2 regions of the Variovorax sp. RO1 genome follow, and region 2 is predicted to be linked to the other one. Evidence: riboswitches for the same ligand, from Rfam matches in the RefSeq annotation. Region 2 holds a riboswitch; the other holds the start of a gene.

Region 1 (4,412 bases), on a different contig from region 2:
GAGGCCCGACAGGCCCACGATGTCCGCGCCCTCGACCTTGGCGCGCGCCAGGATTTCGTGGCACGGGACCATCACGCCCATGTTCACCACTTCGAAGTTGTTGCACTGGAGCACGACGGTGACGATGTTCTTGCCGATGTCGTGCACGTCGCCCTTCACGGTGGCGATGATGATCTTGCCCTTGGTGCGCACGTCGCGGCCCGCAGCCTCGTCGCGCAGCTTTTCTTCCTCGATGTAGGGCAAGAGGTGGGCCACGGCCGACTTCATCACGCGTGCCGACTTGACCACCTGCGGCAGGAACATCTTGCCGGCGCCGAACAGGTCGCCCACGATGTTCATGCCGTCCATGAGCGGGCCTTCGATCACGTGCAGCGGGCGCCCGCCCTTGGCCAGGATCTGCTGGTACGCCTCTTCGGTGTCTTCGACGATGAAGTCGGTGATGCCATGCACCATCGCATGCGACAGCCGCTGGTTGACGTGCACCGGGTGCTCGGGCGTGCCGCGCCATTCGAGGCGCTTGCTTTCGTCCTTGGCGCCGCTCTTGGCGGTCTCGGCCACTTCGACCAGGCGCTCGCCCGCGTCGGGGCGGCGGTTGAGCACCACGTCTTCGACGCGCTCGCGCAGCGTGGGCTCCAGGTCGTCGTACACGCCGACCATGCCGGCGTTGACGATGCCCATGTCCATGCCCGCCTGGATCGCGTGGTACAGGAACACGGTGTGGATGGCTTCGCGCATCGGGTCGTTGCCGCGGAAGCTGAAGCTCACATTGCTCACGCCGCCCGACACCTTGGCGCCCGGCAGGTTCTCTTTGATCCAGCGCACGGCGTTGATGAAGTCGACGGCGTAGTTGTCGTGCTCCTCGATGCCGGTGGCAATGGCGAAGATGTTCGGGTCGAAGATGATGTCTTCGGGCGGAAAACCCACCTCGTCGACCAGCACGCGGTAGGCGCGCTCGCAGATCTCGATCTTGCGTGCGTAGGTGTCGGCCTGGCCCTTCTCGTCGAACGCCATGACCACCGCGGCGGCGCCGTAGCGCTTGACCAGCTTGGCCTCGTGCTTGAACTTGTCGACGCCCTCCTTCATGGAGATGGAGTTGACGATGCCCTTGCCCTGGATGCAGCGCAGGCCGGCCTCGATGACCTCCCACTTCGAGCTGTCGACCATCACCGGCACACGCGCGATGTCGGGCTCGCTGGCAATGAGGTTCAGGAAGCGGACCATGGCGACCTTGCTGTCGAGCATGGCCTCGTCCATGTTGATGTCGATGACCTGGGCGCCGTTCTCGACCTGCTGGCGCGCGACGGCCAGGGCCTCTTCGAACTGGCCGTTGAGGATCATCCGCGCGAAGGCCTTGGAGCCGGTGACGTTGGTGCGCTCGCCGATGTTGACGAACAGCGTCCCTGCGCCGATGGCGACCGGCTCGAGGCCGGACAGCTTCATGGGAGGGGGAGCAACGGGAGCGGAAACGGAAGCGGGAATCTGGGACATGGCCTCACCTGCGGAAGAGTCGAACAGGCGAGCGTCGTTGTCGCCCCAAGCCTGACGATTCGCCTCTGTGGCGAACCGCTGCAACGCTCCTTGGGAAGTCGCGCATTTTAGGTCGATTCGATTGCGCCCTGGGAAAACCCCAGTTTTCATTCCTGCACGTGTCAACAGAATGCGCCCACCGTTTCCGAACGAACGTTCGTGTTTTTAACCAGACGTAAGGGAGAGCGCCAGATGGTCAGGAAGTCGAATGCCCGGTTGCAGCATGCAGCCACCCCGATGCGCGCCGTGGCCTTGAGCTGCGGCCTCCTGGCCGCCGCGGCCCTCGTGATTTTCACGCCGCCCGCGCGGGCCGCTGCCGGCGACACCGCCACGCGGGTCGAGGCCCGCGTGACCTCCGACACGGCGAAGACCCGCTACCCGATCGTGCTGGTCCACGGCCTGCTGGGCTTCGACAACCTGCTGGGTGTCGATTACTTCTACGACATCCCCGGCAAGCTGGCCGGCGCGGGTGCCAGGGTGTACGTGGCGCAGGTGTCGGGCACCAACACCTCCGAGATCCGCGGCGAGCAGCTGCTGCAGGAGCTCAAGACCATCCGCGCGCTCGAGCAGAACCCCACGCTCAAATTCAACCTCATCGGCCATTCGCAGGGCTCGCCCACGGTGCGCTACGTGGCGGCGGTGGCACCCGACATGGTGGCGTCGGTCACGTCGGTGGGCGGCGCCAACGGCGGCTCGAAGGTGGCCGACCTGCTCGCCAAACTGCCCGAAGGGGGCATCGCCCAGACGCTGGTGGTGAAGGCCATCGGCCTGCTGACGGGGATGATCGGTTTTCTCTCGGGCAAGGACCCGAGCCAGCTGCCCGAGGTGCCGCTGAACGCGCTGGCCTCGCTCACCACGGCGGGCGGCGCGGCCTTCGACGCCAAGTTCCCGCAGGGACGCCCCGCCGCGGGCTCGTCGTGCGACGTGAAGAGCGGTGCGGCCGTGGCCAACGGCGTGCGCTACTACTCGTGGTCGGGCGTGTCGACCAGCTTCAACCTGTTCGACCCGAGCGACACGGCGCTGTCGACGCTGGGCGGCCTGTTCTTCTTCGGCGAGGCCAACGACGGCCTGCTTGCGGTCTGCACCACGCGACTGGGCACCCACCTGGGCGACTACCGCCAGAACCACCTCGACGAAGTGAACCAGGCCTTCGGCAACACCTACGGCAGCCAGTTCCCGTACTACGAGAAGAAGCCGCCGGAGCTGTTCAGGGAACAGGCCGCGCGGCTCAAGAGCGCGGGGCTCTGAGGACGCGGGACATGCGCGGTGTGGCGTTGACCATCGGCGCAGTCGCGCTGGTCGCCGTAGGAACCGGCTGGCTGGCGCTGAGCCCCGATGCGGACGATGCGCCACGGGCTGCCGCGCCCCGCACCACGGCAACGGTCGCGGCGCCCACCGCGCCCCGTCCGGCGCAACAAGCCGCCGCGGCTCCCGACGCCCTCCTCACCAGCGACCTCATCACCCTCTTCGACCAGGTGCTCGCCGAAGCGCAGGCCGACAGCAAGGCCACGCTGATGGCCCGCGCGCCCGCCCTGCTCGCCAAGCACCTGCGCGAAGACTGGCGCGTGCGCGCGCTGGGCCTGCTGGAGCGCTACGTCGACATGCAGGAAGCCCTGCGCACCCTGCAGCCGCCCGCACCCGGCGACCCGGCGTTCCTGCGCCGCAGCCTCGAAGCGCGCGAGGCCGTGCGCCGGCAGTTCTTCGCGCCCGAGGAAATCGAAGGCCTGTTCGGCGACCAGATCCGGCAGGACCAGTTCATGGCCGAGAAGATGGCGTTGCTGTCCAACCCCGACCTCACGCCCGAGCAGCGTGCGGCGGCGCTCGCGCAAAGCGAGCAGGCCTGGCTGTCGCCCGCGCAGCGCGAGGTGCGCAAGGACGCGGTGGCCCACCTCGACGTGATGCGCCAGACCGAGGCGCTGCAGGCGCGCGGCGCCAGCCCCCAGGAGCGCTTTGCCGCGCGCAGCGAGACCTACGGCTACGAAGTGGCGCGCGGCCTGGCCACGCTCGACCAGGAAACCCAGGAGTGGAACGCCCGGCTCGACCGCTACGCCAGCGCACCCGAAGCCGAGCAGGCCCAGCTGCGCGAGACGCTCTTCAACGAAAACGAGCGCCTCCGCCTGAGCGGTGCCCTGGCGATGCGCTCGTCCGCTGCATCCAAGCCGGCGCGATGAATCCGCTAAGTAAGCGCAGGCTTACGCAGGCTGTGCTTCGCCCATGGCCGACGCCGGCAGGCCGAACACGCGGTCGAAGGCCCAGTTGAAAACGAAGGTGTAGACCAGGAAGAACACCACCAGGCCCAGGTCCATCACCAGCGCCTGCCAGAGCGACACGCCCAGGCCCCAGGCCAGCATCGGCACCAGGAAGGCGATCAGGCCGCCCTCGAAGCCGATGGCGTGGGCGATGCGGCGCTTCAGGCTGCGCCCGCGCACCGCCTGGCGCGACTCCCAGCGCTCGAACAGGGCGTTGAACGTCAGGTTCCAGATCACCGCGATGACCGAGGCGCCCACCGCCAGCAGGCCCGAGTGGCCGAGCCCCGCGTCCGACATCAGGGCCAGGCCGGCGCTGGCCGCCACGATGGCAATGCCCTCGTAGAGGGAGATGTAAACGATCCGACGCTGAATGCCCTGCATGAATTTCTCTGTCTGTGTGACTGCGATGGGTGGACTTTATTTGTGTTTCGCTGATATAAAAAGTTAACTTGTTTCAGTTTTATTGATAGGTCAGCACCCCATGGCTTTCTCCAGCGACAACGTCGAGGTCTTCCTGGCCGTGATCGACCACGGCTCCTTTTCGGCCGCCGCGCGGGCGCTGCGCAAGGTGCCGTCGGCCGTGAGCATGGCCATCGCCAACCTCGAGGCCGAGCTGGCGCTGCCGCTGTTCAACCG
Region 2 (4,412 bases):
CTGCACGCGGCGGATCGAGTCGGGAATGAAGTCGAGCACGTAGTCCTCGATGCGCAGGCGCTTCTCGTCGGGGCGCGGCGCGTTCCAGTCCATCACGTAGACGTCGTAGCCCTTGAGCAGCAGGTACTCGACCATGCTCTGGCCCGGCGCGAGGTCGAAGATGTAGGCGCGGTTGGTGGTGGCCATCACCATGAGCACCGGCACGCGGTAGATCTCGTCGACCATCGGGCGGTAGTGGTACAGGCTCAGCGTGCCGCGCCGGTGGATCTCGTCCTTGGGCGTGAGGCCGACGGCGGGCGCGGTCGAGGTCAGGAAGTCCAGCCCCTTGATGTTGCGCTGGATGGTGCGCTCGATCTCGCCGCGGATGTCGGGCAGCGCGCTCATGGGCGGCGCCTTCCGGCGGGGCGTTTCTTTGGGGCGGCGGCCTTGACGGCCGGTGCAGGCGCCGCCGCCGCGGGTGGCTGCTTGGTGCGACGTGGCCGGGGCGGCGCGGTGGCGGCATCGGCGGTCCGTGTGGCCGGGCCAGCCCCGCCTTCCAGCGCGCGGCGAATGCCTGCCAGGTGATCGTCGATGCGGTGCAGCTGTTCGCCCAGCGCCTGCAGGTCGCCGCGCGTCGGCAGGTTCAGCAGCGTCAGGTAACGCGCCATCAGGTCGCCCAGCGCCTTTTGCGCCGTGAGCGAGGCGTTCATGCCGCCGTGCATGCCCTGTCGGAACGGGTCCGAGGCCATGGTTTCGTTGGCGAATTCGTTGGTGCTTTTTTCCCACTGGGCCGTGAGCTCGCGCCACATCGCCATGGGATCGAGGGACGGAAATTGGTTCATGAAAAACACCTCCGTCTGGGTTTGTCGTTGTCTCTTTTTCTTCAGTGATCGTCGCGTCGCGCCGCCTGCGCGGTGTGCGCCGCGATGGCCTCGGTGATCTGCGGCCACATCGCGATCGGCAGCGCATGCCCCATGCGCGGAATGCGCAGCAGCTTCGCGCCGGGAATGGCCTCGGCCACATCGATGCCACAGGCCACGGGCACCAGCGGATCGACGTCGCCGTGGATCACCAGCGTGGGCACCTGCACCGCACGCAATGCCGGCTTGCGGTTGCCCGACGCGAACACCGCCGCCAGCTGCCGCGCCACGCCGCCCGGGTTCAGGCCGCGCAGAAAGGCGAGCTGCGCACGCCCGGCATCGCGTGCCTCGTCGAGCGGAAAAGCGTCGGGCCCGCGCAGCACGCGCCACACCTTGGCGTGGTGCGGCAGGTAGGCCTCGAAGCTGGTCGGGGTGGGCGCGAACAGCACCGCCAGCGCCTCGGGCGTCGGCGGCGGCAGGGCCGGGTCGCCCGTGCTCGACATGATGCTGGTGAGCGAACGCATCCGCTCCGGGTGGTGGATGGCCATCTCCTGCCCGATGGCGCCGCCCATCGACGCACCCACGATGTGGGCGCGCGCGATGCCCAGCGCGTCGAGCAGCCCGGCGCAGTCGTCGGCCATGTCGCGCAGCGTGTAGGGCACCTGCAGCGGCCGGCCCGCCATGGCCTGCAGCATCAGCGCCTGGATGTCGGGCACGCCGGCGTGCGGCAGGTGCGTGGAGTGGCCGATGTCGCGGTTGTCGAAACGGATCACGTGGTGCCCGCCGGCCTGCGCCAGGCCGGCGCAGAACGCGTCGTCCCAGGCGACCATCTGGGCGCCGAGGCCCATGACCAGCAGCAGCGGCGGCGCCTCGGGGTCGCCGAAGCTGTCCCAGGCCAGGTCGATGCCGTTGGCGCGGGTGCGCCATTCGGTGCGGGGTGGGACGGCGGTCATGCGGGCTGCTGTTTTACTTGCGCTGCAGCAGCTTCGTGACCTCGTCCACGTTGGACTGGATGCGCTGGCGCACCACGTCGAAGGCATCGGCCTGCGACTTGGCGGCCAGGGTGGCCAGCTCCTTGATGTCGTCGACGGCGCGCTGGAACGACTGGCGACCCAGTTCGTCGAGCTTGGCGAGGTTTTCCTTGGGGTCCTTGCCCGGCATCGCCTTGGCGGCGGTCTGCCATTCGCCGATGGCCGTCTTGATCATTTCGGTCTGTCGCTGCACGACGGTCTGCAGGCCCTGGTAGGACTTCTCGTTGGCCTGCATCAGCGCCTGCAGGTCCTTGCGGCCGCTGTCGAGCAGCTTGCCGGCGCCGCCGGTGAGGTTCAGGTTCTGCAGGCGCTCGGCCATGCCCTTGAGGTTCTTCATCGGATCGAGCATGTCCGCGGCGGACGGCGCCGCCTGCTTTGCGCCGGCGCTGCTGGCGGTGGTTTTGTTCGCGGCGGCTTTCTTGGCAGTGGCCATGGTGCGGAATCTCCTGTGTCGGGTGATGAAAACAATCAAACGGGTGGATGCAGGCAGCGGCCGGGCGGCCGGGGCCCGCCGCCACGATACGCCGGGCCGGCGCGGCCGAGGGCGGTCGAAGCGCGGATTTGCCTGCGGAGTTTCCCGAGGTGGCCCATGTGACGCCGAAGCCGCCCGCGCTTTCCGTGATGTGGGATGCCCCGGTCGATTGGCGGGCGGAACGGCCCGCGACTACAATCCGGCGCTCCGAGGAGCGTTGCAGCGCCGTCAGGCGTGAGGCTCGGACCACATCGCAACCACGCTCATCCGCTGTTCTCGCGGTGAGTTTTTCTTCCCCGTACGCAGTGGCATCTTTCAAACCAGTTTTGGAGTTCTCATGAGCGCTGTACTCAAGCCCACCCCCGTCTCGACCGCCGACCAGGCGATTGCCGACCTGTCCCTTGCCGCCTGGGGCCGCAAGGAAATCCGCATCGCCGAAACCGAGATGCCCGGCCTCATGGCCATCCGTGAAGAGTTCTCGAAGGGCCAGGCGCTCAAGGGCGCGCGCATCACGGGCTCGCTGCACATGACCATCCAGACGGCCGTGCTCATCGAGACGCTGCAAGCCCTGGGCGCCGAAGTGCGCTGGGCCTCGTGCAACATCTTCTCGACGCAGGACCACGCCGCCGCCGCCATCGCCGCCGCCGGCACGCCGGTGTTCGCCATCAAGGGCGAGTCGCTGACCGACTACTGGGACTACACCCACGCCATCTTCGACTTCGGCCCCAAGGGTTCGAAGGGCGAAGGCCCGAACATGATCCTGGACGACGGCGGCGACGCCACGCTGCTCATGCACCTGGGCCAGCGCGCGGAGAAGGACCTGGGCGTGCTCGCCAACCCGACCAGCGAAGAAGAACGCATTCTTTACGCCGCCATCAAGGCCAAGCTGGCCGTGGACGACACCTGGTACACCCGCAAGTCCGCTGAAATCATCGGCGTGACCGAAGAGACGACCACCGGCGTGCACCGCCTGAACGAGATGAGCGCCAAGGGCACGCTGCTGTTCCGCGCCATCAACGTGAACGACTCGGTCACCAAGAGCAAGTTCGACAACCTGTACGGCTGCCGCGAATCGCTGGTCGATGGCATCAAGCGCGCAACCGACGTGATGATCGCCGGCAAGGTGGCTTGCGTGGCTGGCTACGGCGACGTGGGCAAGGGCTCGGCCCAGGCGCTGCGCGCACTGTCGGCGCAAGTGTGGGTGACTGAAATCGACCCGATCAACGCCCTGCAGGCCGCGATGGAAGGCTACAAGGTCGTGACCATGGAATATGCCGCCGACAAGGCCGACATCTTCGTGACCACCACTGGCAACAAGGACGTCATCACGCACGACACCATGGCCAAGATGAAGGACCAGGCCATCGTCTGCAACATCGGCCACTTCGACAACGAGATCGACGTCGCGTCGATCGAGAAGTACGAGTGGGAAGAGATCAAGCCGCAGGTCGACCACATCACCTTCCCGGACGGCAAGAAGATCATCCTGCTGGCCAAGGGCCGCCTCGTGAACCTGGGCTGCGGCACGGGCCACCCGAGCTTCGTGATGTCGTCGTCGTTCGCCAACCAGACCATCGCCCAGATCGAGCTGTTCACCAAGCCCGACGCGTACCAGGCCGGCAAGGTCTACGTGCTGCCCAAGCACCTGGACGAGAAGGTCGCGCGCCTGCACCTGAAGAAGGTCGGCGCCATGCTCACCGAGCTGACCGACACCCAGGCCGCCTACATCGGCGTGAGCAAGAACGGCCCTTACAAGCCGGACACCTACCGTTATTGATTCGCGTGCGCGCCGATCAACTGTTGGTAGAGCGCGGCATGGCCGCCTCGCGTTCGCAAGCCGTCCGGCTCATCGCCGGCGGCATGCGCTGGCGTGACGCGGGCACGAGCGACGCGTGGCGCAATGTCGTCAAGAACAAGGACGAAGTGCCCGAGTCGGCCGAGCTCGAGCTCGCCGACGCCGCCGAGGCACGCTACGTGTCGCGCGGCGGCCTCAAGCTCGAAGGTGCATTGAAGGCCAGCGGCGTGGACCCGACGGGCAAGCTCTGCCTGGACGTGGGCCAGTCGACCGGC

Evidence for each region. Region 2 has a riboswitch for S-adenosylhomocysteine ahead of ahcY (adenosylhomocysteinase). Riboswitches for the same ligand answer to the same signal wherever they lie in the genome.
Region 1: another riboswitch for S-adenosylhomocysteine. It lies ahead of metH (methionine synthase); the one in region 2 lies ahead of ahcY (adenosylhomocysteinase).

The regions. Positions count from the first base shown of each region.
Region 1 covers NZ_PKMT01000008.1:262,674-267,085, forward strand. Annotated here, with positions in the region: gene metH (methionine synthase) at 1-1,488, opposite strand, end outside; S-adenosyl-L-homocysteine riboswitch at 1,511-1,586, opposite strand; gene CY658_RS29485 (esterase/lipase family protein) at 1,720-2,775, shown strand; gene CY658_RS29490 (lipase secretion chaperone) at 2,787-3,698, shown strand; gene CY658_RS29495 (PACE efflux transporter) at 3,720-4,157, opposite strand; gene CY658_RS29500 (LysR family transcriptional regulator) at 4,258-4,412, shown strand, end outside.
Region 2 covers NZ_PKMT01000002.1:194,860-199,271, reverse strand. Annotated here, with positions in the region: gene CY658_RS12110 (alpha/beta fold hydrolase) at 1-384, opposite strand, end outside; gene CY658_RS12105 (hypothetical protein) at 381-821, opposite strand; gene CY658_RS12100 (alpha/beta fold hydrolase) at 863-1,792, opposite strand; gene phaP (TIGR01841 family phasin) at 1,806-2,303, opposite strand; S-adenosyl-L-homocysteine riboswitch at 2,546-2,614, shown strand; gene ahcY (adenosylhomocysteinase) at 2,680-4,119, shown strand; gene CY658_RS12085 (TlyA family RNA methyltransferase) at 4,125-4,412, shown strand, end outside.